Regions from separate parts of the Kocuria sp. PD6 genome, predicted to be linked through region 1. Evidence: riboswitches for the same ligand, from Rfam matches in the RefSeq annotation. Region 1 holds a riboswitch; each other region holds the start of a gene.
The links. Region 1 has a riboswitch for S-adenosylmethionine ahead of Q9R22_RS05810 (O-acetylhomoserine aminocarboxypropyltransferase/cysteine synthase family protein). Riboswitches for the same ligand answer to the same signal wherever they lie in the genome.
Positions count from the first base shown of each region.

Region 2: linked by a shared signal. The riboswitch ahead of Q9R22_RS11425 (methylenetetrahydrofolate reductase) and the one ahead of Q9R22_RS05810 (O-acetylhomoserine aminocarboxypropyltransferase/cysteine synthase family protein) in region 1 are both predicted to bind S-adenosylmethionine.
Region 3: linked by a shared signal. The riboswitch ahead of Q9R22_RS01275 (hypothetical protein) and the one ahead of Q9R22_RS05810 (O-acetylhomoserine aminocarboxypropyltransferase/cysteine synthase family protein) in region 1 are both predicted to bind S-adenosylmethionine.
Region 4: linked by a shared signal. The riboswitch ahead of Q9R22_RS00300 (MetQ/NlpA family ABC transporter substrate-binding protein) and the one ahead of Q9R22_RS05810 (O-acetylhomoserine aminocarboxypropyltransferase/cysteine synthase family protein) in region 1 are both predicted to bind S-adenosylmethionine.

Region 1 covers NZ_JAUZUS010000005.1:30,290-37,922, forward strand. The annotation lists gene Q9R22_RS05795 (sodium:alanine symporter family protein) at 1-116, shown strand, start outside; gene Q9R22_RS05800 (hypothetical protein) at 253-1,527, opposite strand; gene Q9R22_RS05805 (CoA-binding protein) at 1,676-2,167, opposite strand; gene Q9R22_RS05810 (O-acetylhomoserine aminocarboxypropyltransferase/cysteine synthase family protein) at 2,164-3,588, opposite strand; SAM riboswitch class I at 3,650-3,747, opposite strand; gene Q9R22_RS05815 (hypothetical protein) at 3,766-4,005, shown strand; gene Q9R22_RS05820 (succinate dehydrogenase/fumarate reductase iron-sulfur subunit) at 4,118-4,813, opposite strand; gene Q9R22_RS05825 (succinate dehydrogenase cytochrome b subunit) at 4,813-5,790, opposite strand; gene Q9R22_RS05830 (DUF3995 domain-containing protein) at 5,936-6,454, opposite strand; gene Q9R22_RS05835 (AMP-binding protein) at 6,464-7,633, opposite strand, start outside.
Region 2 covers NZ_JAUZUS010000012.1:69,590-77,222, forward strand. The annotation lists gene Q9R22_RS11400 (phytoene/squalene synthase family protein) at 1-532, opposite strand, end outside; gene Q9R22_RS11405 (polyprenyl synthetase family protein) at 544-1,830, opposite strand; gene Q9R22_RS11410 (MarR family winged helix-turn-helix transcriptional regulator) at 1,827-2,333, opposite strand; gene Q9R22_RS11415 (fructosamine kinase family protein) at 2,506-3,375, opposite strand; gene Q9R22_RS11420 (thermonuclease family protein) at 3,740-4,588, shown strand; SAM riboswitch class IV at 5,449-5,565, shown strand; gene Q9R22_RS11425 (methylenetetrahydrofolate reductase) at 5,610-6,599, shown strand; gene metE (5-methyltetrahydropteroyltriglutamate--homocysteine S-methyltransferase) at 6,797-7,633, shown strand, end outside.
Region 3 covers NZ_JAUZUS010000001.1:266,851-274,483, forward strand. The annotation lists gene Q9R22_RS01260 (DUF308 domain-containing protein) at 1-100, shown strand, start outside; gene Q9R22_RS01265 (DUF6350 family protein) at 211-2,007, opposite strand; gene Q9R22_RS01270 (glycosyltransferase family 1 protein) at 2,126-3,289, shown strand; SAM riboswitch class IV at 3,401-3,543, shown strand; gene Q9R22_RS01275 (hypothetical protein) at 3,564-3,842, shown strand; partial or broken gene Q9R22_RS01280 (GMC oxidoreductase) at 3,957-4,100, opposite strand; partial or broken gene Q9R22_RS01285 (hypothetical protein) at 4,146-4,373, opposite strand; gene Q9R22_RS01290 (BCCT family transporter) at 4,280-4,630, opposite strand; gene Q9R22_RS01295 (hypothetical protein) at 4,901-7,633, opposite strand, start outside.
Region 4 covers NZ_JAUZUS010000001.1:57,241-64,873, forward strand. The annotation lists gene ispG (flavodoxin-dependent (E)-4-hydroxy-3-methylbut-2-enyl-diphosphate synthase) at 1-313, opposite strand, end outside; gene Q9R22_RS00290 (methionine ABC transporter permease) at 489-1,145, opposite strand; gene Q9R22_RS00295 (methionine ABC transporter ATP-binding protein) at 1,145-2,197, opposite strand; gene Q9R22_RS00300 (MetQ/NlpA family ABC transporter substrate-binding protein) at 2,194-3,078, opposite strand; SAM riboswitch class IV at 3,175-3,289, opposite strand; gene dxr (1-deoxy-D-xylulose-5-phosphate reductoisomerase) at 3,343-4,602, opposite strand; gene Q9R22_RS00310 (GlsB/YeaQ/YmgE family stress response membrane protein) at 4,765-5,028, opposite strand; gene Q9R22_RS00315 (cation acetate symporter) at 5,190-6,830, opposite strand; gene Q9R22_RS00320 (DUF485 domain-containing protein) at 6,827-7,216, opposite strand; gene Q9R22_RS00325 (DivIVA domain-containing protein) at 7,378-7,633, opposite strand, start outside.

The DNA.
Region 1 (7,633 bases):
AGGCCGGGGACGTCCCCGGGATCACCGGTCTCTCCGCCTGGGACGGCACGGACACCGTCACACTCCCCGTGTTCTGGGAACAGCGCGCCAACCAGAAGAACGGGGCGCGCCGCTGAGCGACCCGTACGCGGCGTCGTCGTCCCCGGCTCTTTGCAGGGGCGACGACGCCGCTGTCGTTCCCGCGCACGCACGTCACCGTGCGTGGCGGGCGCGCGGACGACGCCGCTCGCGGGGACCGCTCGACGGCTGCGCTCAGCGGCGCTCGGGCGAGGGGATCGGGGAGTCGCCCGAGCCGTCCGCGAGATCCTGCTGGACCTGGGTGTCGATCGCGCCGGTGAGGGCGTCGTCGTCCGCGGGGGAATCGTGGGTCGCGTCCCGGAGCTGGTGCTCGTTGAACTCGGAGAACTCCTTGTCCTGCGCGCGACGCTTGGTCAGCAGGGCGCGGATCCGGTTGCGGCGCCCGGCCTCCACGCTGATGTCCTCGCGGTGACGGAACCACCACCACAGCATGACGACCACCAGGACCATGCCCACGTACCCGATGATCGGGTAGACCACGCTCATCAGGGTGCCGAAGCCCGCGAGGCTCACCACGTAACCCACCGCGCACAGGCCCAGGAAGATCGGGACGTAGCGGTGGCGGTGGTTCACGGTGACCCGGCGACCCAGGGCGTAGAACATGCTGATGGTCGTGTTGTAAATCATCACGAACGTCACCACAACCATCCCGAGTGCGGCCCACGGGTGCATGGTTTGGAAGAGCTGGAGCATGGGCACCTCGGAGCCGCCCACGGCATCGAAGTTCACGAGTAGGGCGAAGGCGTTCATGGCCAGCAGAACGGTGTAGACCACGCCGCCCAGCAGCCCGCCCCAGCCGGCATCGCGCGGGTTGAGGGCGTTGCCGCCGATTACCAGGGACATGGACACGCCCAGCATCAGGGCCATGCACGTGTAGTTGATCGCGGACAGCCACCACGGGCTCACGGGGGAGTCCGCCTGCACCGCGAGCTCGTGCAGCGATCCGAGATCCACGGGGAGCTTGGTCAGGGTGTAGCCGAAAGCCACGATCACGGCCACGAAGATCGCCGGGGTGACCGCCGAGATGATGTTGGTGACCTTGTTGACGTTGAGCAGCCCCGTGACCATCACGAGCACCACCATGATGGCCGAACCGATCCATGCGGGCAGCCCGAACTGTTGTTCCAGTGTGGAACCCGCACCGGCGAGCATCACGATGCCCATGGCCAGCAGGGTCAGGCTCACCGCGATGTCCAGGAACCGGGACACCACGGGAGAGGACACGGACCGGAAGACCCGGCGGTGTTCGTCCGCCAGGAAGTAGCTGCCGATGTGGATGATCACGGCACCCGCGGCGATCATCAGGATCCCCGAGACCACCGAGCCGGCCAGCCCCCAGACACCGAACGAGATGAAGTACTGGATGACTTCTTGACCGGTGGCGAAACCGGCACCCACCAGCAGGCCCACGAAGGCCAGGGTGACTTGCAGGGTTTTCTTGGCGGACACGGGAGCAACTCCTCGGGGGTCGGACGGTTCTCATGTGGCTCGGATCACATCCTGGGCCTTCTCCACCGGTCAAGCATAGGGAGTGGGCTCCTCCGCGCCACGGGACAGCGTCCGGCCTGCGACGTGATGTCGCCGACACCTCCCGATCTCAGGCCAGGACCTGGCGCTTCGAGGAGATCACTCCGGTGTTGAACCCGGCCAGGTGGAGACCGCCGTGGAAGCGCGCGTGCTCGATCTTCACGCACTGGTCCATCACCACGTCCAGCCCGGCGTCCTCTGCGATGGCCGCCGCTTCCTCGTTCCACGAGCCCAGCTGCAGCCACAGGGTCTTGGCGCCCACGGCCACGGCCTCCCGTGCCACGCCGGGCAGGTCCGCGTCCTTGCGGAACACGTCCACGAGGTCCGGGACCTCGGGCAGCTCCGCGAGCGACGGGTAGACCTTCTGGCCCAGCACCTCGTCCAGCACGGGGTTCACGAAGTACACGCGGTACGGGCTCGACGACTGCAGGTACGTGGCCACGAAGTAGCTCGCGCGGGACGGCTTGTCGGACATTCCCACGATCGCGATCGAGCGCGTGCCCCGCAGGATGCCGAGCCGTTCGGGGGCGCTGGGGCCCACCCAGGTGCGTTGCGTGCTCATACCTGTTCTCCTTCGGCTCCGGGCAGCGTGCAGGCCGCCGCACTGTTGTCCTGGTCCAGGGTGGTGCGCGCCGCGTCCGTGAGCGCGGCGGAGGGGGCGATGACGCCGCCGTCCCGGTTCCTACCGCTGGCTGCGCTTAGTGCCTGGTCCAGGTCCCACAGGATGTCCGCGGCGTCCTCGAGACCCACGGAGATCCGGATCAGGTCCTCCTTGACCCCGCCCGCGGCGAGCTGTTCGGAGCTCAACTGCTGGTGGGTCGTGGATGCGGGGTGCAGCACAAGGGTGCGGGCGTCCCCGATGTTGGCCAGGTGTGAGGCCAGTTGCAGGCTCCCGATGAATCGGGCGCCCACCTCACGGCCGCTCAACTCGTCCGTGCCGGCCACACCGAAGGCGAAGACGGATCCGATGCCGTGGGGCAGGTACTTCTGCGCGCGTTCGTGGTGGGGGTGGCCCTCGAGTCCCGCGTAATTGACGTAGGAGATGCGTGGATCCGTGGCGAGCCACTGCACGACCTCCTGCGCGTTGGCCACGTGGGCGTCCATGCGCTGGGGGAGGGTCTCCACACCCTGCAGCAGGTTCCACGCGGCCTGCGGGGTCAAGGACGGCCCGATGTCCCGCAGCTGCTCCGAACGCAGTTTGGTCAGGAACCCGTACTCACCGAAGTTCCCCCACCACGTCACGTTGTTGTACGAGGGAACCGGTTCGGTCATGGCCGGGAACTTCCCGTTGCCCCAGTCGAAGCGGCCGGATTCGACCACCACGCCACCCAGGGTGTTGCCGTGCCCGCCCAGGAACTTGGTGATCGAGTGGATCACGATGTCCGCGCCGTGCTCGAACGGGCGGCACAGGTACGGGGTGTTGAGGGTCGCGTCCACGATGAGCGGGACACCCGCCTCGTGGGCCACCGCGGCGAGCCCCTCCAGATCGGCGATCTCACCGGAGGGATTGGCCACGAGCTCTGTGTACACGGCCTTGGTGTGCTCGGTGATCGCAGCCTTGTAGTCCGCCGGGTCGGTCCCGGGGACGAAGGTGGTTTCCACGCCGAAGCGACGCAGGGTCACGTCCAGCTGGGTGACCGTTCCGCCGTAGAGCTGGGACGAGGCCACCACGTGGTCACCCTGGCCACACAGCGCGGCGAACGTGATGAACTCGGCGGCCATCCCGGAGGACGTGGCGACCGCCCCGATCCCGCCCTCGAGGGAGGCGATGCGCTCTTCCAGGGCCGCCACGGTGGGGTTGCCGATGCGCGAGTAAATGTTGCCGTACTTCTGCAGCGCGAACAGGTTGGCGGCGTCGTCGGCGTCCTTGAAGACGAACGAGCTGGTCTGGTAGATGGGCACGGAGCGGGCCCCGTGCTCGGCGTCCGGGGTGCCGCCGGCGTGCAGGGCGCGGGTGCGGAAACCGAACTGGTGCTCGGCCATGGATGTCCTCCTCGTCGGCCGGGTACGGCTCCCGTCCGACAGCTGCCCGGGGCCGCGCAGCACTCCATCGGTCCTGGCGGTAGCACCGTGCAGTTGGCCGAGCACTGCGGGTTGCTGCGGCGTCATGGATCCAGGTCTCTCGGCCGCTCGGGATGGTGCGCCTATTGTGTCGCGCGCGTGGGTGACGGACCAAACCGTGCGGATCGCAGCCGCCCGAAAGCGGGTGCGATTGATTCAGAGGGCGCGCGCCACGGGTGCCCCGCCGCGAAGGTCACGCTGCAGAACAGGTTCCAGCGTTCCCTGGCCCGCAGGATCCCGGATGCCACGGTGGTCGAGGACTCACGCTCGGCGGCCCGCACCACCGCGCGTCCCGCCGGGCCGTTGCGGCTGCCCTTTCCCCGGTGGCGCAAGGGCTGACCCGCCCGTCCGCGGTTCGGCCCCCGGTCGGTGGGGCCCGCGGTGAAAGCGGTGAACTTCCCGCCCGTGGGGTCGCCGACTGCTGGTGAGCTCGCTGGCTTCGGGGCGGAACTCAGCCGTACTTCTCGGGGTCCTTCCGGCGCAGGTTTTCCCGCGCCACCGCGGTGAGGTTCTCGAGTGGCAGCCCCGCCGGGCAGACCTCCGTGCAATCGCCCAGCAGGGAGCACGGGCCGAACTCGTGCTCGGCGGCGTCGAGCACCTTGCTCGAGCGCTCGTCGCGTTCCTCGGGCGTCTTGGCGAGCGGCGGCAGTTCCTTGAGCAGCGTGCCCACGTAGAGCTGGCCCGAGCCGTTGGGGCACGCGGCCACGCACGCGCCGCAGCTGATGCACCCAGCGGTGTTCAACGCCTTCATCGCGACCGGGAACTTGGCCTCCTTGGCCACGCGCCGCAGGGCCTTCTTGTCCACGGACAGGTCCTTCTTGACCGGGAACGCTCCCGCGCGCAGGGGCTCGATGAAGATCTCGTCCCCGTCCCGGTAGGCCCTGAGCGACTGAGTGCACGAGGCCCGGTTCTTCTCCGGCCCGTGGGCCACGCCGTCCACGGTCACGCCGCACTTGCCGCAGATGCCCTCGCGACAGCCGTCGTCGAAGCTCACCGGCTCTGTACCCTGGCGCTCGAGCGTCTCGTTGACGGCATCGAGCAATTCGAGCACGCTCATCTCCTCGCGGGCCTGCACGGGGTGGACGGTCTCGAAGCCACCGGGCTCGTCCTCGCCCGCCTGGCGCCACACGTGAACGGTCAACAGCATCAGCGCACCACCTTGGTCAGTACGGCCACGGGAATGCTCACGTTCCCCAGGGCGACGACGCCGCCCACGGCCTTAGCGATCGTGTCCACCTGTCGTACCCGTCGCGCGGTTCCGGTCACCCCGGTGTCCATCGCGGCGGTCCGCAAGCCGTGGATCATGTGTCCGGCGAGCGCGGCCATCGAGGCCGTATAGAACACCGCCACGGACGGCCGGGACAGGCTCGCCACCAGGTTGCCGTACGCGTCACCGTGGGTGTGGCTTACGGAAGCAGCAGGCCGGGCGCCCGCCGTCAGGTCCAGCACGTGGTGCACCGTGAACAGTCCGAGCACCGCGCCCGTGGAGCGCATCGAGCGGGCGATGATCCGGGGGACGGAGCGGCGTCGGCCCCGGGGGCGCTGACGTGGCGCGTGGCCATCTAAGCGGCTGGCCAGGAAGGCGCCGTTGAACGCCGCTTTCCGGTACCGTTGCGTCCCGCTCGGGGGAGGCGCGAGGGGGAAGCCACCCCGCAGCACCTTCTGCGCGGCGGCGCCCACCCGCCACGTGATGGGCCGGAGCGCATCCGCCACCGCGCGGCCCTCGGCGCTCATGGCCCGCAGCGTGAGCTCGGTTCCGGCCAACACATGGGTCGCAGCACTTCCGATCAACCCGATACGCACGACCCACAGCACGGAGTTGCGGGGCAGCACCGGCGCGCCCACCGTGCGAATGAACTCGGCGTACTCGTTGTAGTGGTCCCGGCCTAGGTAGACCTGCATGTTCCCGGCCATGTGCCCCACAGTGAACACGCTCAACACGGTGCCAGAGGCGGCCATGGCGAGCTTGAGGTCGGAGCTGTGGGTGTCCCCGAACATGCGCTGCCAGGCATCGCCGGCCACGGCAGCAATCCCGGCAGTGACGGACGCGTCCGCGGGGGCTGTGGCCGTGCGGGTAGTGCCGGTGACGGGTCGCTCGGTCGAGGGCTGCGCGGCGGAATTCATCACTGAGCCATCTTAGAAGTTCCTTCGGGGCATAACAGTTCGCGGGGTCACACGCGGTCATGCCCGCAGATCAGGAAGAAGCCTGGGTGGTGGTCATCCGCAGTTGGTGGCGTGGGTTCCCCGGTCGGCTCCTTCGTGCGGATGTTCACCTCCCGATAAGTGACTCACGTGTGCCGTGCGGGCGCGTCCGCGCCGGCCGGGACCGCCACAGATGGATCAGCAGCGCGGCACCCCAGACCAGGAACAGTGGATCCCACAACCATGCGTGACCGATCATGGCTAGTCGCTCGTATCCGGTGGCCGGGCGGATGAGCCCGATGAGCACGGCATTGCTGATCACCGTGTTGGTCCCGCCGTAGACCACCAGGACCACGGCACCCACCCAACTTATGGCCCGCCAGAACCGCCGCCAGGGCACCCTGTCGTAGGCTTCCGCCACTGGGATGACGGCTGCCATGAGCTTGAAAAGCGAAACCATGCCCAGCCCCAGCCCGACGGCCAGGGGTGCCTCGTAGGACAGCCGTACCGTCCACTGCCCCACGGTGTCCAGCAACCAGTGCCCGCCCAAAGCCCAGTAGAGGCTGAATCCGGCATGCACGACCCCGGCCGCACACGCCAACCAGACCCAGCCGCGACCGCCGTGGGATCGGGGCAACAAGCTCATGTGGTCAAGCTAAGCACGCCCTGCCAAGACCTCCGCGATCGCGTTTAGCGCTTCCTCGTTCTGCAGCGAGGAACGGTCGCCCAGCTGCTCGCCCTCGTAGAGCTGGGTCAGCAGGCGGCGCGTGATCTTCCCCGAACGGGTCTTGGGCAGATCCGGAACCACGATGACCTCGCGCGGTTTGGCGATCGGGCCGATCTCCCGGGCCACGTGCGCGCGCAGCTCCTCGCGGACCTCGTCCGCGGACAGCGATTGCGCATCCGTTGTGAGCACCACGCACGCCAAAATAGCGTGGCCCGTTACCGCGTCGCGGATCGGGGTGGCCCCGGCCTCCACTACGTGGGGGTGGGTCACCAGGGCGGATTCGATCTCGATCGTCGACAACCGGTGCCCGCTCACGTTGATCACGTCGTCCACCCGCCCCAGGATGTAGAGGTCGCCCTCGTCATCGGTGCGTGCGCCGTCGCCGGCCCGGAACCAACCGCGCTCGCCGTAGGCCGCCCAGTAGGAAGACAGGTAGCGCTGCGGATCGCCCCATACCGTGCGGGCCATGGACGGGCCGATCTTGTCGATCACGGCGTAACCCTGCAGGTTGGGGCCCACTTCCTCACCGGCCTCGTCCAGTACCCGCACAGATACGCCGGGGACCGCACGCGTAGCGCAACCGGGCTTGGGAGAGGTGTGCGCTGCAGCCTCGTCGAACGTGCCGGGACGGGCGAACTGCGGATCGTGCGGGCGCGGGGACGCGACGCACGAGCCCGTCTCGGACTGCCACCACGTGTCCACGAAGGGCACCTCGTCGCGGCCTACCTGGGCGCGCAACCAGCGCCACGCCTCCGGGTTGATGGACTCGCCCACGGAGCCGAGCAACCGGATCGAGGAGAGGTTGTAGACCGGGGGCAGCCCCTTGGGGAACGCGCCCATGAGCGAGCGGATCAGGGTGGGTGCCGTGTAGTAGTTGGTCACGCCGTAGCGCTCGATGATCTCAAAGTGGCGACCGTAATCCGGGGTGTTGGGCGTGCCCTCGTAGATCACCTGGGACACGCCGTTGACCAGCGGGCCGTAGATCTCGTAGGTGTGCGCGGTGACCCACGCGAGGTCCGCGGTGCACCAGTGCACGGTGGAGTCCACCTTGGCGGGGTCGTTCACGGCGGACAGCTCCTCCGGGCGCAGCACCCCGGA
Region 2 (7,633 bases), on a different contig from region 1:
CCCGCAGCATGTCCCGCTGCTCAGGGGTGTCCGCCCGTGTGCCGGGCATGTCCATGAACACCTCGAGGCACATGAGTCCCACGACCTCCGCGGAACCGTAGATGTACGACTCGAGCGACGCGCCGTCGTGCTCGGCCACGTCCAGGTCGGCGCGCATGGACGCGAAGAACGGTTCGGTCAGCTCCCGCCCGAAACCGTGACGGCGGGCGACGTCCGCGAAGCCGTGGATCACCAGGTCCGTGGCGAATCCCGTGGCCAGGGCCGAGTTCACGGCCGCCTCGTACCCGTCCAGGGCGGTGCGCACGCGGGCGGCTTCGAGACCCGCGGCGCCCGCGGTGCCGTCCACGACCTCGTCCGCGACGCGCACGAGCGCGTAGATCCCCGCGATGTCCCGGCGCACGGCGGGCGGCAGGGTGCGGCACGCCAGCGAGAAGGAGGTGGAGTACCGGCCGATGACCGACCCGGAGGCCGCGAGGGCCGTGGCGGTGTACAGGCGAAGCGACGCGAGGGGCGGCGCGTCCGAATGCGGCATGGGGGTCCTCACTACGAGTGTCTGTTCAGGACGTGGTGGCACAGCGCGACGAGCTGATCGCGCTGCGCCGCGGGCAGGGGCAGTTCGTCCAGGGTGGTCCGGGCGCGGTCCACGAGATCCGTGGCCAGTTCCACGGCCACGTCCTTGGCGCCGGAGGCCGTGAGCGCTTCCCGCGCGTGATGCACCGTGGTGCGTTCCGCCGCGAGGTCCCTGAGGACCCGGCGGACCGTGGGTACCCCCATCCCGTGGGCGGTGAGCACGGTGGCCTTGCCCGAACGTAGATCCGCGTCCACCGATTTGCCGGTCAGTCCCGGGTCACCGAACGTCCCCAGGACGTCGTCCACCACCTGGTACCCCACGCCCAGCATGGCACCGGCCTGGGCCAGCCGCTCCGCGACGTCCGCGGGAGCACCCGCGAGCAGTGCGCCGGCCCGCAGCGGGGCCTCGAACGAATACGTGGCGGTCTTGAGCCGCTCCATGTCCAGGATGTCCTGCACCCCGGGGTGCTCGGCGCCGAATCGATGCAGGGACAACAGCACGTCATCCAGCTCCCCGGCCGCGGAGGCGGTCACGGCGTCGAACACCACGTCCGCCACGGCGCGACACCGCGCGAGGTCCGATGCGCACGTGGTCGCGAGCCGCAGTGCCCCTGCCAACAACAGGTCCCCCGCGAGGATCGCCGCCGAGGCCCCCGCGTGTTCCGCTTCGTGTTCGGGTGCGCCGGCGCGGGCCGCGTCACGGCGGAACAGCTCTCCCACCGTGGGCACGCCCCGGCGCAGCCAGTCGCGGTCCACCACGTCGTCGTGGACCAGCAGGGCCGCGTGCAGCATCTCGAACGACGCCGCCAGGCGCACGCACTCGGGGTCCGGCGCCTCTGTCTCCCGGTCGCCCGCCGTGTGGTTCCCATCCCCGGCCGCATCGCGCGCCCCCGGCGTCTCCGCGGCATCCCCGGCGTCCGGCGCAACGAGCGGGTCAGGCGCGCTCGATCCATCCGGAGCGCCCCCGGCGAAGGAGGACCACGCGATCCAGGTCAGTCGCGGTCGGATGAGCTTGCCGCCCACCATGTGCTCGCGCACCCGCTCCCACAGCACTCCGAAACCCGGGCTCGTGGGAACACTGTTCGCGGGGGCCGCGAAGAACGCGTCCAGCTCCTCCCCCACGGCGGTGCGGAAACGGCACCATGCGGCGTCGTCGGCGGGGGCGATACTCGGGGAGGCCGCAGGATCGGTAACGGACGGGATCCCGGGAGCCGCTCGGTGCGAGTCACGGGACCGGGCGGTGCGTACGCGCTCGGTCATGACCCACCCACCCCGGGATCGTCCCGGGACGCCTGGTCCGCGCGCCCGCGCAAGTCTTCCAAGTACTCCTCCAGACGGGACTCGGTACCTCTCAGGAACCGGAGAACGGCCTCACGCCCGGGCTCGTCCAGGGCGTCGAGCTCGTCCTCGACCATCCCGATCACCGGCACCACGTGCTCCCGGGTCCGCTCCCTGGACGAGGTCACCGCGCGCACGGTCATCCGGCGTCGATCCCCCTCCACGGGCTCCCGGACCACGTGACCCGCGCGCACCAGACGGTCCACCACCGCGGTGGCGGAGGCCGTGGTGATGTGCAGCGCATGAGCCAGTTCCGTGGGCCCCATGGAATGGACCATGAGCATGGCCATGGCCGCGTAATCGGTTCCCTTGAGCCCCAAGATGCGGCGGATCTCGTACGCGATCTCCGCGTTGAGCACGACCACCCGGCGCAGCGCACGCGACTGCGGGCTCACCGGCCCGTACCACGTTGCACTGCTCTCCATCGCGTTCCTCGCGTTGTGGATAACTAGACAATCTAGTAAACATCATGCTGCACGTGCGGGGGACGTGTCCACCCATGTCACGCGGGTGGAAAACGTTGTCCGCACCTGCCTTGTCGCGGTCATCGGCCGAGAACGCCCTGTCCTCAGCGGGTGATGGACGCGCCCCGTAGTGTCACATCAGACTGCGCAGGGCCCGCAGGACCGCCCCGCCGTAACCACCGTCGAACCTGATCGCATGCACCAGCAGCGGCGGCAACTGGTACCACGGCACCCGCTCGTGCCAGCCGTCCGCGAGGGGGTAGACGTCGTCGTACGCCGCGAAGCATTCCCGCCCGAAACCGCCGAAGAGCTGCATCATGGCCAGGTCGTACTCGCGGTGTCCGTAGAACGAGGACGGATCGATGAGCCAGTTCGTCCCGTTGCGATCGACCACGCGGTTGCCTGCCCACAGGTCACCGTGCAGCAGGCTCGGGGGCTCGGGAGGGCCCGCGAGTTCGTCCGCTCGCGGCGCCACGCGCGCCAGCAGGTCCGACGCCGCGGGGTCCAGGTGTCCCGCGTCGATCGCCGCGCGCAGTAACGGCTCGATGCGGCGGTGCAACAGGAAGTCGGCCCAGTCGTCCGTGGGCGTGAGATCCACCGGGAACGAGCCGATGCTTTCCGGCAGCTCCGCCGAGAGCCACCCGACGTGCGGGGCTCGCGCGCGGTGGATGGCCGCGAGACCGGCCCCCATGCTGCGTTCCGTGGCACGGTCCTGCCGTCCGGGACCCTCGTCGATCCACTCAAGCACCAGGGCCTCATCGCCCACGTGATGCACCCTGGGCACCCGCACCTCGGCGGGGGCGACGGCGCGCAGCGCCTCGAGTCCCGCCGCCTCCAACGCCAACACGCCCGCCGGGGCACCCGGCATGGTCTTGGCGAACAGGGGCCCGTCCGGGGTCTCGAGCCAGTAGGCGTGGGCGGTGTCCCCGCCGCTCAGGGGACGGGCATCGCTCACACGCAGGTCCGCGACGATCTCACCGGGAAGCTCATCGATGGTGGCCATGCGTCTTGTCTACACCATGCCGCACAGCGCACCACCCCGCGCCCACCCGCTACCCCGAGCGCACCCCCCGCCCGACACCTAGCTCCGCCTCACCCCCCTCTGCTTTTACTGAGCTAAAGCAGTCTTGAGACACCCCCAGGTGCTTTTACTCCACTAGGCATCACGTGCCGCGACACGGATCGCCGATCCCTGCAGGGTGAACACCCTCTGGCACAATAACGTCGTTGCAAATGCACCGACATGATGCCGGGTGCTTCCTCCGAGACCCGGGACCGCGATGCCTGCCGAGACCATTCACCATCCTGCCCGCCGCCGGTGGGCCGCCGGTCCGAGGGCCCGTGCGAGCACCGTCGTCCTGGCGAGCTTGTTCGCCCTGACCGCGTGCGGCGGCGCCGCAGAGTCCGCGCCCACCCCGGACGACTCGGTGGCCACGGTGGAACGCGTGGTGGACGGGGACACCCTGGACGCCACGATCGCGGGGAAGTCCACGCGGGTGCGGCTGCTGAACATCAATACCCCGGAGGTCGCGCAGGACGGTCAGCCCGGCGAGTGCCTCGCGGACGAGGCCACGGCCAAGCTTGAGGACCTCCTGCCCAAGGGAACCACGATCCACCTGGACTACGACGTGGAACGCACGGACCGCTACGGGCGCACCCTCGCCCGAGTGACCCGCGACGACGACGGGTTGAACGTCAACCAGGCACTCGTCAAGGCGGGCCTGGCAACGCCCATGACCGTGGGCGCCAACAGCACGTACCGGCGAGAGATGGACAGCGCGTACAACGTGGCCCAGGCCATGCAGGTCGGTTTCTTCGACCCGAAGCAGGACTGCGCGCCGCCGGGGGAATCCGCATCCCCCGGCACCACAACTTCGAGCACCGCGAGCCCGAGCGCGACGCCGAGTCCCACCCCGTCCTCCACGCCCACTCCCACGCCGACGCTCGAGGCGCCTCCCGCGGTCGTGGAGGACGAGGTCGCCGTGGGCGATCCGGCACCCCAACCCAATCCCGCTCCGCAACCGAGCTACAACTACAACCCCGCCCCCGCGCAGCCCGCGGCACCTCAGCTACCGGCCGCGCCCCGGGTACCTGCTGCCCCGCAGCTGCCGGCGGCACCCCACGTGCCCCCGGCTTCCGAGAGTGATGGCGGCTATCCCGGTTACACCGGCCCCCGGTGCTACGAACCGGGAGGCAAGGTCTGGCACCCGTGCTGAGTCGCTGATGACACGCCAAGGCGCGCCCACCCGGTCGGTTGACCGGGTGGGCGTCCCTGCTTTTCGCCGCGCTTTCGTCACGCGGGTGCACCGGCGAGCCGCCGGATGCACGGCGGCCCGAACTCAGGGTTCCTGCGTGGACGACGTCGCTCCCGGCAGGTCCCGGGGGTCGTGACGACCGGGGTTGGCGGTCGCGCTGCGCAAGGGGGACGGCGTCGTCCGCGGCGGGCGTGATGCCGTAGATGACCGCCATGTTCACACCCGGGGCCTGCCCCGACAACGGGCCGGCGGCGATCCGCAACGGAGTGCCATGTGCGTCGCGCGCCCCGGGGAAAGTCCCCAGCGTGGTCTCGTGCGTGGGGATCGCGGGGCTCGCGATGCCGGCGTCGGGCCGCAGCGACAGCATCAGGACCTTCTCGTGGCGGGCAACCCGGACGTCCCTCGTACGGTACTCGGGGGTGGAGGTCGCGGACGGAGCCACGGTCCAGTTCGTCGGGTATCGGAAACTCGTGGTCCCGCCCGGGGTCGTGAACGTCTGGGTGAGTGCCCCGGCCGTCACCGCCGCCTCGCTCGCGGTGGGCGTGGCGGTGACGGAGGGCGACGGCGTCACACTGTCCTGCTCCGAGGCTTCCGCGGTCGACGGCGCGACGGCTATCGAGCGCAAGACCCAGTTCTCGGCTCCCAACTCGGGCATCTTCATGTCCTGCACGTCGTGGGGCAGGATGACCACGGCAGGGCCCAGGTGCCCCCGTGCGGTCCATTCCGCCCGCTTGGGAAGACGAGCGCGGCGGGAGGCCGGCGGTTCCGTCATCGTTCGTGGGCCTCGTCACGGGGCTGTGCTACGCTTACTCGTAACAAAGGATCATGAGTCCCGGTGCGAAGCTCTGGCTAGCCGGGCGGCAACCCTCCAGCTGTAGTGGGGTGCCCCAGATGAGGATCCGGCCGCCGCGCAACCGCGTGGTCGGCAAGTACGGCGCTCGGAGCTCGTCCTCCGGCGTCCTAAGGCCGGAGGATTTTTTATATGCCCGCACCCCTCGCAGCGTCAGAACCCGCGCCCGTGACTGGCCCGCCCACGGGGACGTCCTGGCTGGTCCGGCGCCCGCGCCGCTCCACGCTCGTCTCGTTCGAAGTGTTCCCGCCGCGGCCCACCGGAGACCCGGACACTGTGTGGCGCAACATCGACGCCATGGCCCAGGCCGGGCCGGATTTCTTCTCCGTCACCCACGGTCACGCCGGCCATCACGGCGTCTCCCGCGAGGCGCTGCGCCACCTGCGCCGCACGACCAAGACCCCGGTCATGGCGCACTTCACGTGCGGTGGCACGGACCGCGCGGGTCTCGAGCGCGCCGTGGACCAGTTGCTGGACGACGGCGTTCGCGACCTCCTCGCGCTGCGCGGCGACCCGCCCCTGGGTACCGGGGAATGGCGGACCCCCGCGGGTGGCCTGGGCCGGGCCTCCCAACTGGTGGAGCTGATCCGGGACGTCGAACGACGTCGCTTCGGCACCGGGTTCCGCCCGGGTCAGCGACCGCTGTCCGTGTCGGTGGCGTGCTACCCGTCCCCCGCGCGAGGCCGCGACTTCGAGGCGGATCTCGCGTCCCTGTGGGACAAGCAGGAGGCCGGCGCGGACTACGCGATCACGCAGGTGCTCTACGAACCCGAGGACTACGCCACGTTCCTGGAACGCGCGCGCTCGGAGGGCATCCACATCCCCGTGGTCGCCGGGCTCATGCCGCTGAGCAACCCGCAACGGTTGCAGCGCATGACCGAGATCACCGGGGTCCGGGTCCCGGAACGCCTCACCCGGTTCCTGCGCGCCGACACTCCTGAGGAACTGCGCCACCGAGGGGTCGCGGCCACCCTGTCCCTGATCGACGACCTCATGGATCTGGGCTGCGCCGGTTTCCACCTGTACACGTTCAACCGCCCCGAGGCGGCGCTGACCATCCTGGAGCATCTGCGGGTCCGGGATGCCGCACGCGAATACCGAGGCCGCAGCCCCGCGGCCTGACCGCCGCACCAGCCCCGACCGACCCGTGAACCGATCGTGTTGGCTTCGACCGCCGCATCCGGGCAGGCCGAAAACCGTTCGTAGCGGCACCACCCACGCTGACGTTCCCCTTACCCCGCCGCGCCGGAGCACACCCGTTGCCGCGGCTCATCACACCCCCTAACCGCCATACCCCACACCAGCTCCGAGGAGTTCCCATGAGCACCCAGCCCGTCCCGTTCCCCGCCGCCACGATCCTGGGCTACCCCCGCATCGGCCCCGACCGCGAGCTCAAGCGCGCACTCGAGTCCTATTGGAAGGACCCGCAACAGCACCCCGCCACCACGGTGCTGGACACCCTCGCCCGGTTGCGTGAGCGCACCGCCACGCGATTGTCCGAACTCGGCCTCACTGCGGATCACGCTGTGCCGTCCGAGGGGTTCGCGGTGGACCACGTCCTGGACACGTCCCTGGCGCTGGGCGCGGTTCCCGCGCGGTTCATCGCGGACGGCTACGAGCCCGCCGCCCCGGACACGCCCCGCGGGATCGAGCTGATCACGGCGTTGTCCCGCGGCACCGATCGGTTGGAGCCGCTCGAGATGACCAAGTGGTTCGACACCAACTACCACTACTACGTACCCGAGATCGGCCCGGACACCCCGTTGCGTGCGAACCCCGAGAGCCTCGTGTCCCGCTACCGGACCACCCTCGGGACCACCGGGATCACCACCCGCCCGGTCCTCGTGGGCCCCGTGAGCCTGCTCTTGCTCTCACGCTCCGAGACCACCGATGCCGTCGCGAGTCACCCCCTGCAGCGCCTCGACGACGTCGTGGCCGAATACGCCGCGATCCTGCGAGCCCTGGCCGAGGCCGGCGTCGAATGGGTGCAACTCGACGAGCCGGCCCTCGCCGCGGACGGGTGGAGTGTGGAACGCACCGAACTCGTGGCCGCCCTCGAGAGCGCCTACACCCAACTCTCGAACGAGCAACAGCGCCCCGCGATCCTCGTGACGGTGGGCTACGGCGATGCCGGCGAGGACGCCCAGCTCGCCCTG
Region 3 (7,633 bases), on a different contig from region 1:
CTCCCTTGTCACGCCCACGCCGAGCGCCTCGAACCCTGCCCCTTCGGGGAGTGCTACACCGGGAGCGACCTCGCCGACCTCCGCCGGTCCCGGGTCCTGAGACGCCCGTTCCCAGCGAGTCCATTGCTATCGGGAGCGGTTCGTCATCGGCCCAGTCCCACGTCCTGGGACGCCCGAGCCCGTCGGCGCCAGGAGCGGTTCATCGTCATCTCAGTCCCGCTCGTCGTCGAGGGCGGCCAGCCGCGCGGCCTTGCGCTTCTCGGACCTGCGCTGCGCACGACGACGCTTGGCCTCCTCACGGCGGGACAGTCCCGGTTCGTCTGCCGATCGTCCCACGGCCGTGGACCCGCCGCGGGGCTGGGACTCCCGCTCGGGCTCGGCGGCAGCGCGCGACGCGCGGCCCCGGAACAGACCCCGGACACCCCGAGCCGTGACCTCGCCGCCCGGGACGGCCGCCCCGGATCCAGGACGGCCACCGGGTGCCGTGCGAGCATCCTGCCCGGCGCCGGGGCCGGAAGCCCAGCGGGAACCGTGCGCGGCGCCAGCGGCGGGCAGGGCGTCGTGGTGGGCCACAGCGGCGTCGTCCTCCGGGGCCGGGGAATCCGACTCGGTGAGCTCGTCCGCCTCGGCGCGGGAGCGGGAACGGTAGCCCTCGCGTTCGAGCCAGGGCCCGGCCAGGCACCCCACGGTGGCGCCCACCGCGAGTTCGGCACCGAGCCACAGGAACACGTGCCACGCGTGCGGGCCGATGTCCGTGAGCCTGCCGATGCCCAGCGAACCGCTGGAGAGCCACGCGAGCGCGGTCACGAGGCCCGCCCCCACCACGGCCATGAACACCGCCGTGAGCACGGTGGAGAGCACGAACGTGATCCAGCGCAGGGGCAGGCGGATGGCCATCCAGTCGTCCAGGTGATTCTCACCCTCGCGGCAGAACCACCACCCCGCGAGCAGACCCGCGAGCACGGGCAACCCCAGGACCGCAGGGGCGTACAGCCACGGGTCACCGGTGGGCAGCGCGGCGAACGCCGGGAACTGCGGCAGCGGTCCCAGCGTGTTCTGGAACGGCGACACCAGGGTCCCGGTGCCCAGCGAGAAGCCGGCACCGGTGGCCCACGTGAGCGCCCACACGACCATGTTGGGCAGGTACCCGAACTGCAGTGCCGTCAGGGCGGTGTCCCCCGCAGCGCCGGTACCGAGGTCCTGGTAGACCGTGATCACGCGGTCCCAGTTCCACGCGAGCGCCACCACGAACAACAGGGCACCGGCCGCCACAGCGGTGACCGCGGCGAGGAAACCGGCGCGGATCACAGCCCACACGTAGGAACCGGCCCAGCGTGAGTGCTGGCTCGTGCGCTGCAACCAGGACGCGACGTCGGCCCCGAGCACCGCGGCGAGCGAGCGCGAAGCGCTCCACCCGCCCACGAGGGTGCCCAACCCGGCCGGGACCAGGGGCAACAGGGCGGCCGCCACGAGGTCCACCGAGACTTGTTCGGTGCGGCTGAACCAGCCCACGAGGGCCCCGAAGAGCGCGTACGCGAGCATCCCGGCGAAGAACGGGATCAGGAACTGACCGCGCCAGCACGCCCGGGCGATCCGGCGGCCCGCGATCACCGCGAGGCCGAACGGGATCAGCGTGAGCCCTAGAGGCACGAGCGTGACCGTCCCGCCACCGTCCAGCGACAGGCCCTGGATGGCTTGGATCGTGAGGGGCACGCAGTGCGCGAGCAACCAGACCTGTCCGGCGAGCTGCAGGCTCCCGCCCGCGCCCAGGGTCGCGAAGCCCCCCGCAGCCCATACCGCGCCCAGGAGCACGGTGCCCAGCAACAGGCCCACCACGGCCACCGCGAGCAGCTCGATCACGCCCTGCAGCGCGAGCGGCATGGGCAGTCCCGGGGAGTCGTCCGGTTCGGGGCGGGGCACGTCGGCGGCGCGCGCGGGGGACGAACCGTGCGACGTGAAGCGGTCGCGTACGCCCGAGACCACGCCGGGCAGTGAGGGAAGTTTCATCACCGGACATCTTTTCACGTTCACCCGCGCACCACGGGCAGCGAAGTTAGCGCGGACTTCATCTGCGGGCCACCCCCGGGTGACTCCCCCGTGAGGCGCGGGGCCCACAGTGGGAACCGTGAGAATCGCATTGGTGGCCGAACAGTTCCTCCCCCACGTCAACGGTGTCACGCATTCGGTGATCCGCGTCCTGGAACACCTGCGGGATCACGGGCACGAGGCCATGGTGATCGCCCCCTCCTATGAGAAGACCCTGTTCCTGGGCTCTGTGGACCACGTGGACGGCGTGCGGATTGAACGCATCCCGTCCCTGCCGCTCGCGGGCTATCCCGAGGTCCGCGTGGCGAGCTGCACCGTGAGTCGCATGCAGCGCATCCTGGCCCGTTTCGCGCCGGACGTGGTGCACGTGGCGTCCCCGTTCGTGCTCGGGTGGCAGGCCATCCAGGCCGCCAAGGGTTTGGGTCTGCCGTGCGTGGCCGTGTACCAGACGGACGTGCCCGGTTACGCCGCACGCTACGGGGCGTCCGTGCTGGAGACCGCCATGTGGTCCCACGTGCGTGCGATGCACAACAGCTCGACCCTCACGCTCGCTCCCTCGACGGCGTCGATCAGCCAGCTCCACGAGCACGGCGTCCAGCGGGTGCACATGTGGCGCCGCGGAGTGGACACGAGCCGGTTCCGTCCCGCGCTGCGCGATCACGCGTGGCGCGAGCGCGTGGGCGGCGGCAAGCGACTCGTGGGATACGTGGGGCGGTTGGCCCCCGAGAAGCAGGTCGCGGACCTCGCCGCGATCGACGCTCTGCCGGACACCCGGCTCGTGATCATCGGTTCCGGCCCCGGGAAGGAGTCGCTGCGCTCGGTATTGCCCAACGCGCACTTCGAGGGCTTCCTCACGGGCACCGAACTCGCCACGGCCATGGCGTCGCTGGACGTGTTCGTGCACCCCGGTGAGCACGAGACGTTCTGCCAGACCATCCAGGAAGCCATGGCCTCCGGGGTTCCAGTGGTGGCCGTGGGCCGCGGCGGCCCCCTGGACCTCGTGGACTCCTCGCGTAACGGGTGGCTCTACGCCCCGGGTGACCTGGCCGGGTTGCGCGAGCGCGTTCGGGACCTCGCGGGCGACGACGCCAAACGCCTCGCCTTCGCGCGCACCGCCCACCAGTGCGTGCAGGAGCGCACGTGGGGTGCCGTGTGCGAGCAGTTGCTGGGCCACTACGAGCGCGCTCGCACGGTCACCTCCCGGATGCGCGGCACGCGCCGCAGCGGCCTGCGCACCCCATGAGAACCGCCGCCGGGTGCCAGATGTTACTCAACAGAAGCTTGATTAAGTTTTGATGACATTCTCGGTCCGCGCCTGGCTGGTCCCCGGAATCCACGGATAGGCTCGAAGCAGCTTCACGAGATGCGCCCGCGCAACGACAAGGACGTCACCGCGCGCCCAGAGCTCCAACTCGGCGTACGCCAACCCTCGGTTCAGGGGTGGATTGGATGACGAAGCGGCCGGGGCCACACGTGTGGTTCCGGCAAGCGACCGGAAAATTCAGAGGCCCGACATCATGAACACGACAACCCAGAAATCCCACCCCGACACCCGCGAACAATGGGTGGACGTCACCGTTCAGGCGGACCCCGCCCGGCACGTGGTGTCCATCACGGGATCGGACGGTCACGAGCACGAGTACTTCGCGGACGACGCCCGTGAGGTCGCACTCGCCGCACAGCACACACGGGGGCGCGGCCAGTGGTGCGCCAAGTACAGCAGACTCCTGGTCCCCGGGGCGTCCCGGGTGACCGGCGGGGTGTCCTTCTACAAGCTGGAGCCCTTGCCCGCGTAGTCCTCGCGAGCACGGTCCCCGCGACCGCGAACTCCACGATCGGGTGTGGCCCGGGTCCGGACGGACCCGGGCCACACCCATGTTCTCAGCCTGCTCGGTTCTTGACGGCCGTGCTCACCGGGCGGTCGCGTCCCGGTCCTGGGCGATCAGCTCGGCGGCGCGTTCACCGATCATGAAGACCGTGATCTTCGGGTTCACCGTCACGAGCTCGGACATCACCGAGGCGTCTGCCACGCGCAATCCGCTCACGCCCTTGACGATCGCATCCAGCAGGAACGCCGTGCGCCCGGTGATGAGCACGTACAGCATGAGCCCGATCGCCAGGATGATGCTCAGCTCGGAAAGCCGCCGGGTGCCCTTGTCCACGCCCAAGAGGGTCCCCAGCAGCGCCGCGGTGTCCACGGCGTCGCCGGCGGCACCGTGGATCCGGCACCCGATCAGGGGTAGAGAGCGGAGCGGATGCTCAGCGGCATGCCGAAGCGGTAGGCGAAGTAGCCGAATGCCATGCCCATCAGGGCGTACATGGCCCACCCCGTGAACAGGTTGAACTGGGGTTTCGCGTGGTCCGGGCCCATCTTGATCGTGCCGTGCCTGCTGTCCGCGACCAGGATCACGAACACGATCACGAGAGCGGCCGTGAGGATGTAGAACCACCCCAGCCGGGAGGCGACCCACGCGACCACGCCGCCGATCACGGCGTCGGCGTGCTCGGGTGCCTCCGTGGCCCAGGCGGACAGCGAGACAAGCAGGGTTGCCGCGGCCACGAAGACCCGCCAGTTGACGGGCAACCGGGGTGGCGCAGAGCGAGGGGCCCGGACAGGGCTGGCGGATCCGCGACGGGCGACGAGCCCGGGCGTGGGTGACGGATGGACGAGGAATCGTGTGTGGTCACGTCGGGGATGCGGGTCGGACGTCGGACGACCCGGGGTTGAGGCGCCTTACTACCAGCCGTTAGTCATGGCACGCCACCTCACTTTAGGGGAGGGCCGCGCAGCGGCCGAATGCAGCCGCGCGGCCCCACGAGTACACCCCCCCCCCGTTCGCCCGGGGCGGCACTGTCAGCCCAGCAGCTTGGCCACGAGGGCGCTCGCGAACTCCTCGGAGACGTCCCCGTAGTTCAGGGAGAAGTCCTCGTCCACGAGCGTGGGCAGCAGCCCCGAGCACAGCACCGTGGCGCGCGCGTAGAGCCCCGGCAGGGCGGCACCGATGGGCACGGAGAGCAACCGCAGCTCGGGATCGTAGCTGACCAACGCCGTGCCGGTGTCCCGCGCCGCGAGGTGCTTGCCGAGCCCCGAGGACACGGGACGGGCGTGACCCGAGACCACGTCCTCCGCGGTGCGGTAGGCGTAGCGCGTCTTGTGGTGGTGGTTGATCCGGTACAGCCCCGCCTGGTTGCGGTCGTCCGTGGCCTCCCACGTGGCGTCCGCGGGCACGAAGCGTTCCGCGACCCCGTTGTACTGCATCTCCTTCAGGGGCAGCCCGGCGACGACCGAGGACAACGGGGGCAGGGTGTCGAGCATGACGGGCCCGGCGTCGTAGACCACGTCGCACAGCCCCTCGGGCAGCAGCTTGCTCAGCGCGTCGAGGTCCACATCCTGGAGCATGGTGGTCGCGTGGTCCTCCGGGGACAGCACCACGACCTCACCACCCTGGGCCCCGACCGCCTGCGTCACGGCGTCCTCTTGGTCGGTCTTCCACCCGCCCGTGAGCAGGATGGAGCCGTCCACGAGCTGGGTCAGGGCCGGGGAGCACACCTGCCAGCGGCGCACCGTCCAGTTCTCGTCCCGGATCACCTCCAGGAAACCGAGGGCCTGCAGGTGACCCACGAACCATTCCTCGAAGCGCTCGGAGTCCTCGAGCTGGCGCGCCACGATGGACAGGCTCGACCGCTTGCTGCCACCCAAGAACGTGAGGATGTCCTTGAACGGCGCCCAGGACCCCGGGTACTCGCCCTCGTCCGGGCCGATGAACTGCAGTGCCTCGACCGAACCCGTCTGACCCACCGCCGAGAGCTTGGTGAGCCGGCCGGGGTAGCGCTTGGTGAGCCCGCAGAACTTGCAGCGCCCGAACACCCACGGCGCCTTGGCCTTGGGATCCATGGGGGGCAGGATCACTTTGTGCTTGCCCGTGACCATGCAGGACACGTCCGGGGCCTCGGGCAGCTCGTTGCTGCGCTCGGGGAACATCTGCCCCTCGGCGGACTCCCACCCGGCGACCTCGGGCACGGGGACCTCGTCCACGGCGGCCTCGTGGGGGTCCATGTTGTCGAACGAGCCCTGGACGTACTCATCCGGGATCTCGTCCCGCGTTACCGCGGTGACGGGCCACAACGGTTCCTCCGCGACGTGGACCATCTCACCGTCGTAGCCCAGGGAACGTTGAGTGATGTAGTAGGAACTGTCCCGCACGCGGAACTCGAGGCGCTGCTTCACGGTGCGCCCGGAACGCAGCACCAGCGTGTAGTCGTTGGGCTTGAGGTGGCCGTCCTCGCGGGCCAGTTCCGTACCGCCCAGGCTCACCTGGAACGGTGGTACCCGGGGTGCGGTGAGCTTGGTGCTCATGAGCTTGAACGAGTGCGGGTTGCGCCACTCGCACTCCACGGACAGGGGGTCGTCGCTGTCGGACGTGACGGTCAACTGCGGGGGCCGCAGGGCCGAGAACCGGTCCACGTCCCCGGGGATCCGCAGCCCGCCGGACAGGGTGATTGCGGGGACCAGGCGGGGTACCAGGGCCGAGAAGTTGTCGTTGACGGTCAGCGCGGGGTCACCGGCACGCAGCACCTGGACGTCGTCGAACAGCACCCAGCCCTCGCAGACTCCGTTCTCCCCCGGGCCCACCACGCGGTAGTCGGGAGAGGCCGAGTCGTCCAGGATCGCGCGGATCTGATCCACCCATTCAGGTTGATTGCGCACCATGATCCGGCACGGCCACGCCGCGGGGACGTGGTCCACGGAGATGAACGTGTCCGAGTACGCGTCCTTGGCGAAGACCACCACGGGCCGCGGATTACGCGTGAGGGTGAGCTCCCCCGCGGTGATCTGCAGCTGCCCGGACAGCAGCGTGTCACTCGTCATGCGGGCGTTGTACGCGGAGATCCCCAGGAACGCGTCCCCGATGTAGGACAGGAACATGGTGCGCGGGCCGACCGTGGTCGCGAGATCCACCTCACGACCGGGCACCAGCCGCTTGGGCACCACGAAACCGAGTTCGTAGATGGGGTTGCCCACGTAGTCCGTGCCGTCCGTGAGAGACAACCCGGGGCTGCGCGAGCCCAGGTGCCGCGTGCCGCGGGCGGCGGCAGCGGCGGCGTCGTCCGGGGCGGACTCCCACGCGTCCAACTGGGCGAGCGCGACCTGCAACGCGGGATCGCGCGTGAGGGGGTTGGTCCAGATGCTGCGCAGGCTCTTGGACACATCGGTGTCCGCGATGTCGAGCCAGAAGTCGATGTAGATCCCGAGCTCCGCCGCGCTCATCCCCTGCGCCGTGGTCAGTTCGAGGTCCTCGAACATCTGGTGCAGTTGCCGCAGCTCGGACGGGCCGAACAGGGTCTGGGACAGAGCGAGGCCCACGGGACGGTGGTTCACGGCGTACGCGGACGGCAACCCGAGTTGACCGTCGAAGGCCTCGAGCCAATAGCGCAGCGCGTCCCAGTAGGTCTCGGAGTCCTTGCGCACCGAGGTCTCGAGCGCCTTGACGTTGTCCTGGCCCGCTTGCAGCAACACCGCGAGCGGCAGGTAGAACGTGGACACGGACTTCTTGCCCGTGCGCGCCGCGAGCGCGGACATGTGCCG
Region 4 (7,633 bases), on a different contig from region 1:
AGACGTACTTGGGCTGGAAGTGGATGTCCGCGATCACCGGGATCGGGGACTTCATGGCGATGATGGGCAGGGCGTCGGCGTCGTCCTGGGACGGGCACGCCACGCGCACGATGTCGCAACCGGCGGCGTTGAGCTCGGCGATCTGCTGCAGCGTGGCGTTGATGTCCGTGGTGGGGGTCGTGGTCATCGACTGGACGCTGATCGGGTGCTCCGACCCCACACCCACCGAACCCACCTGGATCTGGCGGGTCTTGCGCCGGGGCGAGAGCACCGGCTGGGGCGCGGCGGGCATACCGAGATTGACCGAGGTCACGAATTGCCTCCCAAGGAAGTGGCGTCCGGGGCCCGTGACGCGCGCCCCGCGATGTTGCACTGTCCATTGTGCCCCACTCCTCCCACGTGCTACAGCCGCACGTGATGCGCCGAACACGACGCCGCCCCCGGAATGTTCCGGGGGCGGCGTCGCCATGGTATGGGGCGCGTGAGCGTCAGCGGCGCATGATCCTGCGCGCGAGCCAGTTGCCGAAGAACTGCACGAGCTGGACCAGGATGATGATCACGATCACTGCGGCCCACGTGACCTGGTCGTTGAAGCGTTGGTAGCCCAGGCGCAACGCGAAGTCACCCAGACCGCCGGCACCGATCGCACCGGCCATCGCGGACATGTCCGTGATGCCGATGACCAGGAACGTGTACCCCAGCACGAGCGGGCCGAGCGCCTCCGGCAGGATCACCGTGGTGATGATCTTCCAGCGCGAGACCCCCATGGACCGCGCGGCCTCGATCACCCCGGGATCCACCGTCATGAGGTTCTGCTCCACGATGCGGGCCACCGCGAACGTAGCGCCGATGGTCATGGTGAAGATCGCGGCGTTGGGGCCCAGGCGCGTGCCCACGACCGATTCCGTGACCTGACCCAGGGCGGCCAGCAGGATGATGAACGGGATGGGACGCACGAAGTTCACCAGGAGGTTCAGCGCGGTGAACAGTGGACCGTTCTCCAGGATGCTGCCCCGCCGGGTCACGTAGAGCCCCATGCCCACGGCCAGGCCGATGAGCCCGGCCAGCACGAGGGTCACGGAGACCATATACAGCGTCTGCCCGGTTGCGTCCAGCAACTGCGGGCCCAGAGCAGACCACTCCATCACTCACTCACCTCCCGCACCGTGGTGACGGCGCGCAGACTCTCGACGGCGCGGTCCACGGACTCGTCCGAACCGGTCAGGGACAGCGTGAGCGTTCCGAAGGACTGTGACTGCAGGATGGAGATCCCCCCGAAGGCGATGTTGAAGCTGACACCGTCACGGGCGGCGTCCGAGAGCACGTCCCCGATCTGGTTCTGGTCGGTGACGTCCACCAGCACGAGCCGCCCGGGGTGTTCCCGGCGCAGCTTCTCGATCTCGTCCGCGCGCGGCACGGTGCGCGTGACCGAGGAGACGAACTTGCGCGTGGTCTGCGCCCGCGGGTGGGCGAAGACCTCCGCGGTGGTCCCGGTCTCCACCACACGACCGCTGTCCATCACGGCCACGCGGTCCGCGGTGGCCCGCACCACGTCCATCTCGTGGGTGATCAACACGATGGTGATCCCCAGCTCACGGTTGACGCGCTTGAGCAGACCCAGTACCTCCTGGGTGGTCTCCGGGTCCAACGCCGAGGTGGACTCGTCCGCGAGCAGCAGTTCGGGATTGCTCGCGAGCGCGCGGGCGATCCCCACGCGCTGCTTCTGACCACCCGAGAGCTGCTCGGGGTAGTTCCCGGCGCGCTCGGTCAAGCCCACGAACTCCAACAGTTCCGCGACCCGCGCCTTGCGTTCCTCGGGCTTCCACCCGGCACGCTTGAGCGGGTACTCGATGTTGCCCGCCACGGTGCGTGACGTGAACAGGTTGAACTGCTGGAAGATCATCCCGATCTTGCGGCGGATGGGCGCCAGCTGGGACTCGCTGCGCCCGTCCACACGGCTACCGGCGACCTCGAGCGTCCCGGACGAGATCGGTTCCAGGCCGTTGATCAGCCGCACGAGGGTGGACTTGCCCGCCCCCGAGTAGCCGATCACCGCGAAGATCTCACCGCGGCGGATGTCCAGGTCCACGGAGTCCACCGCGGTCACGGTGTGCGGGCGGCGTTTGGACCCCGTGACGAAGACCTTGCTCACGTCCCGGAAACTGACCAGGGTGTCCGCCGTGGCGGACGGGCTCACTTGGTCTGCTCCTTGAGGTCCTGCGAGTAGCGGGCCAGCAAGTCCTTGAGCTCCTGCTGATCCACCTTGGTGGGCACTGCGGTGCCCTTGGTCTCGGTCTTCTCCGCGTCCTGGACCTTGTCGTCGTAGTAGAAGCTCGCGACCTTCTTCAGGGTCTCGTTGTCCGCGTTCGCCTCGGTCGCGGCGAAGAGGTTGTCGTACACCTTGGCACTGTCCGCGGTGGGATCGTCCTGAGCCAGCGCGGACTTGGGATCGATGTTCGCGCGGTCCAGGAAGTCGTTGTTGACCACGGAGGCGGCCACGGAGTCCATGGACAGCACGGTCTGCTCGGCGGAGACCGGGCGGACCGTGACCTTGGACTTGGCGGTGTCGATGTCCTGCTCGGTGGGGGCGATCGTGTCCTTGGTGAACTCCACGAGACCCTGCTGGTGCAAGAGGTTCAAGGCGCGGGACAGGTTGATCGAGTCGTTCGGCACGGCGATCTCGTCACCCTGCTTGAAGTCGCCCACGGATTTCACGCTCTTGGAGTACAGCCCCAGCGGGAAGATGGACGTGGAGCCCACGGGAGTGATGGTGTCCCCGGAGTTGTTGTTGTAATCGGCGAGGTACGCGATGTGCTGGAACCAGTTCATGTCGATGTCACCGCTCTTCAGAGCGGGGTTCGGCTGGCTGTAGTCACTGAAGTCCACGTACTCGACCGTGATGTCGTTGTCCGCGGCGACCTGCTTCAACGCGTCTTGCACGGGGGTCGAGCCCACGATCCCGACGGTGATCTTGCCGTCCGCGGCCGGGTCCGAGTTGTCGGAGCCGCCGCCGCACGCGGTGAGGGTGAGGCCCAGGGTGGTGGCCAACACGACGGGAATCAAACGCTTGGTTCGCATGATCATGCCTTTCCAGGGTTCTGTGACGGGGACTCGCGGGGCGAACAGTCCCCCCTGGATGAGGGCTCACGGGACGGGCACGTGCTGATTTCCGGGGAACCGCACTTGCCGTGATCTGTTGCAACCGCGACCGGATGGTCATCTGGGGCACCCCGCTACGGGAGAGGGTTGCCGTCCGGCCAGCCAGAGCTACGCGCCGGATCTCGTCATCCACCCGGAATTCTAGCACGGCCCTGCCATGGGCCGACGACCGCAGGAAGGGCCCTATGCCATCCCGGCGATACGTTCGTCCGCGCGGGCCCGGGCCCACTCCTCCGCCCCCAGGACGTCCTCGAGGGTGGGCCGCGTGACGCCGTCGTGATCCTCCAGCACACGCTCGACCATGTCCACGATCTGCGTGAAGCCGAGCGCCCCGCGGTGGAACGCGTGCACGGCCTGCTCGTTGGCGGCGTTGAACACCGCGGGCCACGTCCCGCCGCGCGAACCCGCGTGCTTCATGAGCTCCACGGCGGGGAACGCCTGCGAATCGAGCGGTTCGAACGTCCACTGTGCGGCCCGGGTCCAGTCGCACCCCGCGGCGGCGCCGGTCACGCGGTGGGGCCAGCCGATTCCGAGCGCGATGGGCAGGCGCATGTCCGGCGGGGACGCCTGCGCCAGGGTGGATCCGTCCACGAACTCCACCATGGAGTGCACGACCGATTGCGGATGCACGGTGACGTCGATCCGGTCCAGGGGGACGTCGAACAGTAGGCTCGCCTCGAGCACCTCCAGTGCCTTGTTGACCATGGTCGCGGAGTTCGTGGTGACCATGACCCCCATGTCCCACGTGGGGTGCTGCAGGGCCTGTTCGGGTGTCACCCGCGTGAGCTGCTCGCGCGTCATGCCGCGGAACGGTCCGCCGGACGCCGTGAGCACGAGCCGGCGCACCTCGGAGGCCGTCCCGGAGCGCAGGGCCTGGGCGATCGCCGAGTGTTCGGAGTCCACGGGGATCAGCGCGTCCTGGAGGCCCGTGTCCACCGCGGCGCGCAACACGAGCGGACCGCCCGCGATCAGGGACTCCTTGTTCGCGAGCGCCACCCGCCGACCCGCTCCCAGCGCCGCCAGGGTGGGTGCGAGCCCGATGCTCCCGGTGATCCCGTTCAGCACGAGGTCCGAATCCTCCCACTGCGCGATCCGGGTTGCAGCGTCCGGCCCATACAGGACCTCGGGTGCCGCCGATGACGCCGCGCGTGACCGGTCCGCGATCAGCTCACGCAACCGGGCGGCGTCGTCCGCCGTACCGCTCGTGCCCACCGCACGGACACCGAACGTCACGGCCTGCTGAGCGAGCAGCTCGAGGTGACCCGCGCCCGCGGCGAGCGCCACGACCTCGAAGGGCTCGTGGGTGGCATCCCAGACGGGCCGGCGCAGCCCCGCGGCCTCGGACACGACGTCGAGCGCCTGCGTCCCGATGGATCCCGTGGACCCCAGGATCACGAGGCGCCGGGGGGCCTGCCGGGTGGCGGAGTCGAGATCGGGGGTCATGCCGGTGGAGGAAGTCATGACCCCAGTATCGCGTGAGCGCCGCACCCCGCACGCACGACACCGAGCACACGACTCCGGACGCACGACACGGGAGATACGACAAGGGCGCCACCCGGAGGTGACGCCCTTGTGTGGAAGGCCCGTTCAGGACCCGCAGATGATTCAGCGACGGCGGCCGACGACGGCGCCGTAGATGAGCAGCACGATGATCGCGCCGATCACGGACGTGATGATCGTGCCGATGCTGAAGCTGTTGATCCCGTCGCTCAGGCCGGGGATGAAGCTACCCAGCCAGCCGCCCAGGAAGGCCCCCACGATGCCGAGGATGATGGTGACGATGATCCCGCCACCCTGCTTGCCCGGAAGGATCAGCTTGGCGAGCGCGCCGGCGATCAGACCGAGGATGATCCAGCTAATGATGCCCATTTCTCCACCTCTGGTTCTCGTTGTGCGCGTTTGCGGTGTTCCGCAACCGCATGTGGTCAGCGAACTGGTTCACAGTGTAGTACCAGACACCAACGCTACACGGGCCGCCGCGTCCGGATGAAACCGGACACGGCGGCCGTGTCAAGGGGCGGTGAACCAGGTCAGTGCGAGACGGCCTTCTCCGCTCCCACTCCCGTGAGGGAACGCACTTCCATCTCGGACTGCTTGCGCGGGTCCTCCGGCCGGCGCTCGCTGAGCGAGCCCAGGAAACCGAGCAGGAAGGACGCCGGGATCGAGATGATGCCGGGGTTGGACAGCGGGTAGAACGCGAAGTCCGCGCCGGGGATCATGGAGGTCTCCGATCCGGACATCACCGGGGAGAAGATAATGAGCACCACGGAGATGATCAGCCCGCCGTACATGGACAATACCGCGCCGCGCGTGGTGAAGCGCTTCCAGTAGAGTGAGTAGAGGATGGTGGGCAGATTGGCGGAGGCCGCCACCGCGAAGGCGAGGGCCACGAGGAACGCCACGTTTTGACCCTGCGCGCCAATGCCGCCGGCGACCGAGATCAGGCCGATGACCACCACGGTGGTCTTGGCCACCCGCAGTTCCTGACGCGGGTCCGAGGTGCCCTTCTTGATCACGGACGTGTAGATGTCGTGTGCGAAGGACGCGGAGGCCGTAATGGCCAGACCGGCGACCACGGCGAGGATCGTGGCGAACGCGACCGCCGCAATCAGACCCATGAGGATGGACCCGCCGAGTTCGTACGCGAGCAACGGAGCCGCCGAGTTCACACCACCAGGCGCGCCCTTGATCCGGTCCGCACCGATCAGCGCGGCCGCACCGAACCCGAGCACCAGGGTGAAGAGGTAGAACAAGCCGATCAGAGTGATCGCCCAAACCACGGACTTGCGGGCCTCCTTGGCGGTGGGCACCGTATAGAAGCGCATGAGCACGTGCGGCAGGCCGGCGGCGCCCAGGACGAGGGCCAGACCCAGCGAGATGAAGTCCAGCTTGGAGATCTCGCTCACGCCGTACTTCAGTCCGGGATCAAGCATCGCGGGGTTGTTGTTCGTCTCCACGGCCGCGCCGAGCATGGTCGAGAAATTGAACCCGAACAAGACCAGGATCCACACGGTCATCACGGCGACGCCGGATACGAGCAGGCACGCCTTGATGATTTGCACCCATGTGGTGCCCTTCATGCCGCCCACGAGCACGTAGACGATCATGATGACGCCCACGATCACGATCACCAGGGACTGCCCGGCCCGGGAGCCGATCCCCAGCAGCAGGGACACCAGGGCCCCCGCCCCGGCCATTTGCGCCAGGAGGTAGAAGAACGTCACGGCCAGGGTGGAGATGGACGCCGCGACCCGCACGGGCCTCTGCCGCAATCGGAACGAGAGCACGTCCGCCATGGTGAACTTGCCGGTGTTGCGCAGCGGCTCGGCGATCAGTAGCAGGGCCACGAGCCACGCGACGAAGAAGCCGATCGAGTACAGGAACCCGTCGTAGCCCTGCAGGGCGATCGCGCCCACGATGCCCAGGAACGACGCCGCGGAGAGGTAGTCACCCGCGATGGCCAGACCGTTCTGGGTCCCGGAGAACGAGCGCCCACCCGCGTAGTAGTCCGCGGCCGTGGCGGTGGACTTGGACGCCCGGATCACGACCACGAGCGTCACGAGCACGAACGCCAGGAAGATCGAGATATTGATCGCGGGGTTGCCCACGGTGGACGTGGCGGTCTCCGCCAGGTGCACCGCGGGTGTCGAGAGGGCGGGGACGGCGATCATGGCCGGGCCTCCTGGTGGTCGTCGGCCCGGTGGCCGGAAGTGGATTCGAGGTCCTCACGCAACGCGGTGGCCTGCGGATCGAGCTTGCGGTTGGCGAAACTCACGTACGCGGCGGTGATCCCGAATGTGGTGACGAACTGCAGCAGACCCAGGATCAGACCCAGGTTGACGTTGCCCACGACCCGCGTGGACATGAAGCCCGGCGCATAGATGGCGAGGACCACGTAGAGCAGGTACCAGACCAGGAACGCGATGGCCAGGGGGAAGACGAAGGATCGGTGGGTCGAGCGCAGCCGTTGGAACTCGTGCGAACGTTGGACCGCGGGGAAGTCGATGCCCTGGGTTGCCGTGGAACCGTTGGGGTCGACAGGGGGCGTGGACGCCATGTGTGCCTCCTTGTGTGATGCTCACCACAGTACGCACTGTGTATCCAATGACACAAGACATATCCGTCACAACGTCGAAAAACCCCTGAAATCCGCGGTTTGGTTAGCCCACTTTACAATTTTGATCGATCTGTGTATACATTCAGCGTCATGGCGCGCCGCTACGGCCGCATGGCCAGAACGAACTCCACGGCCCGGTCCAGGAACGCGTCCACCTGTTGTTCCTCGTAGCTGCGCTGACCCTGGGCGGATCGAAAGACCGCCGTCCTCACGAGCCGCGGGTCCACCTCGGGTTCACCGCGCAACGCGTCCATGAGCCGGTCGCACAGCACGTCCACGTCCGCCGCCGCGTAGCCCAGCGTGCGGTGCGAACTCGGCCGGCGGAAGCGTTCACCGTGCGGGCGGTTGAGCCGCCCC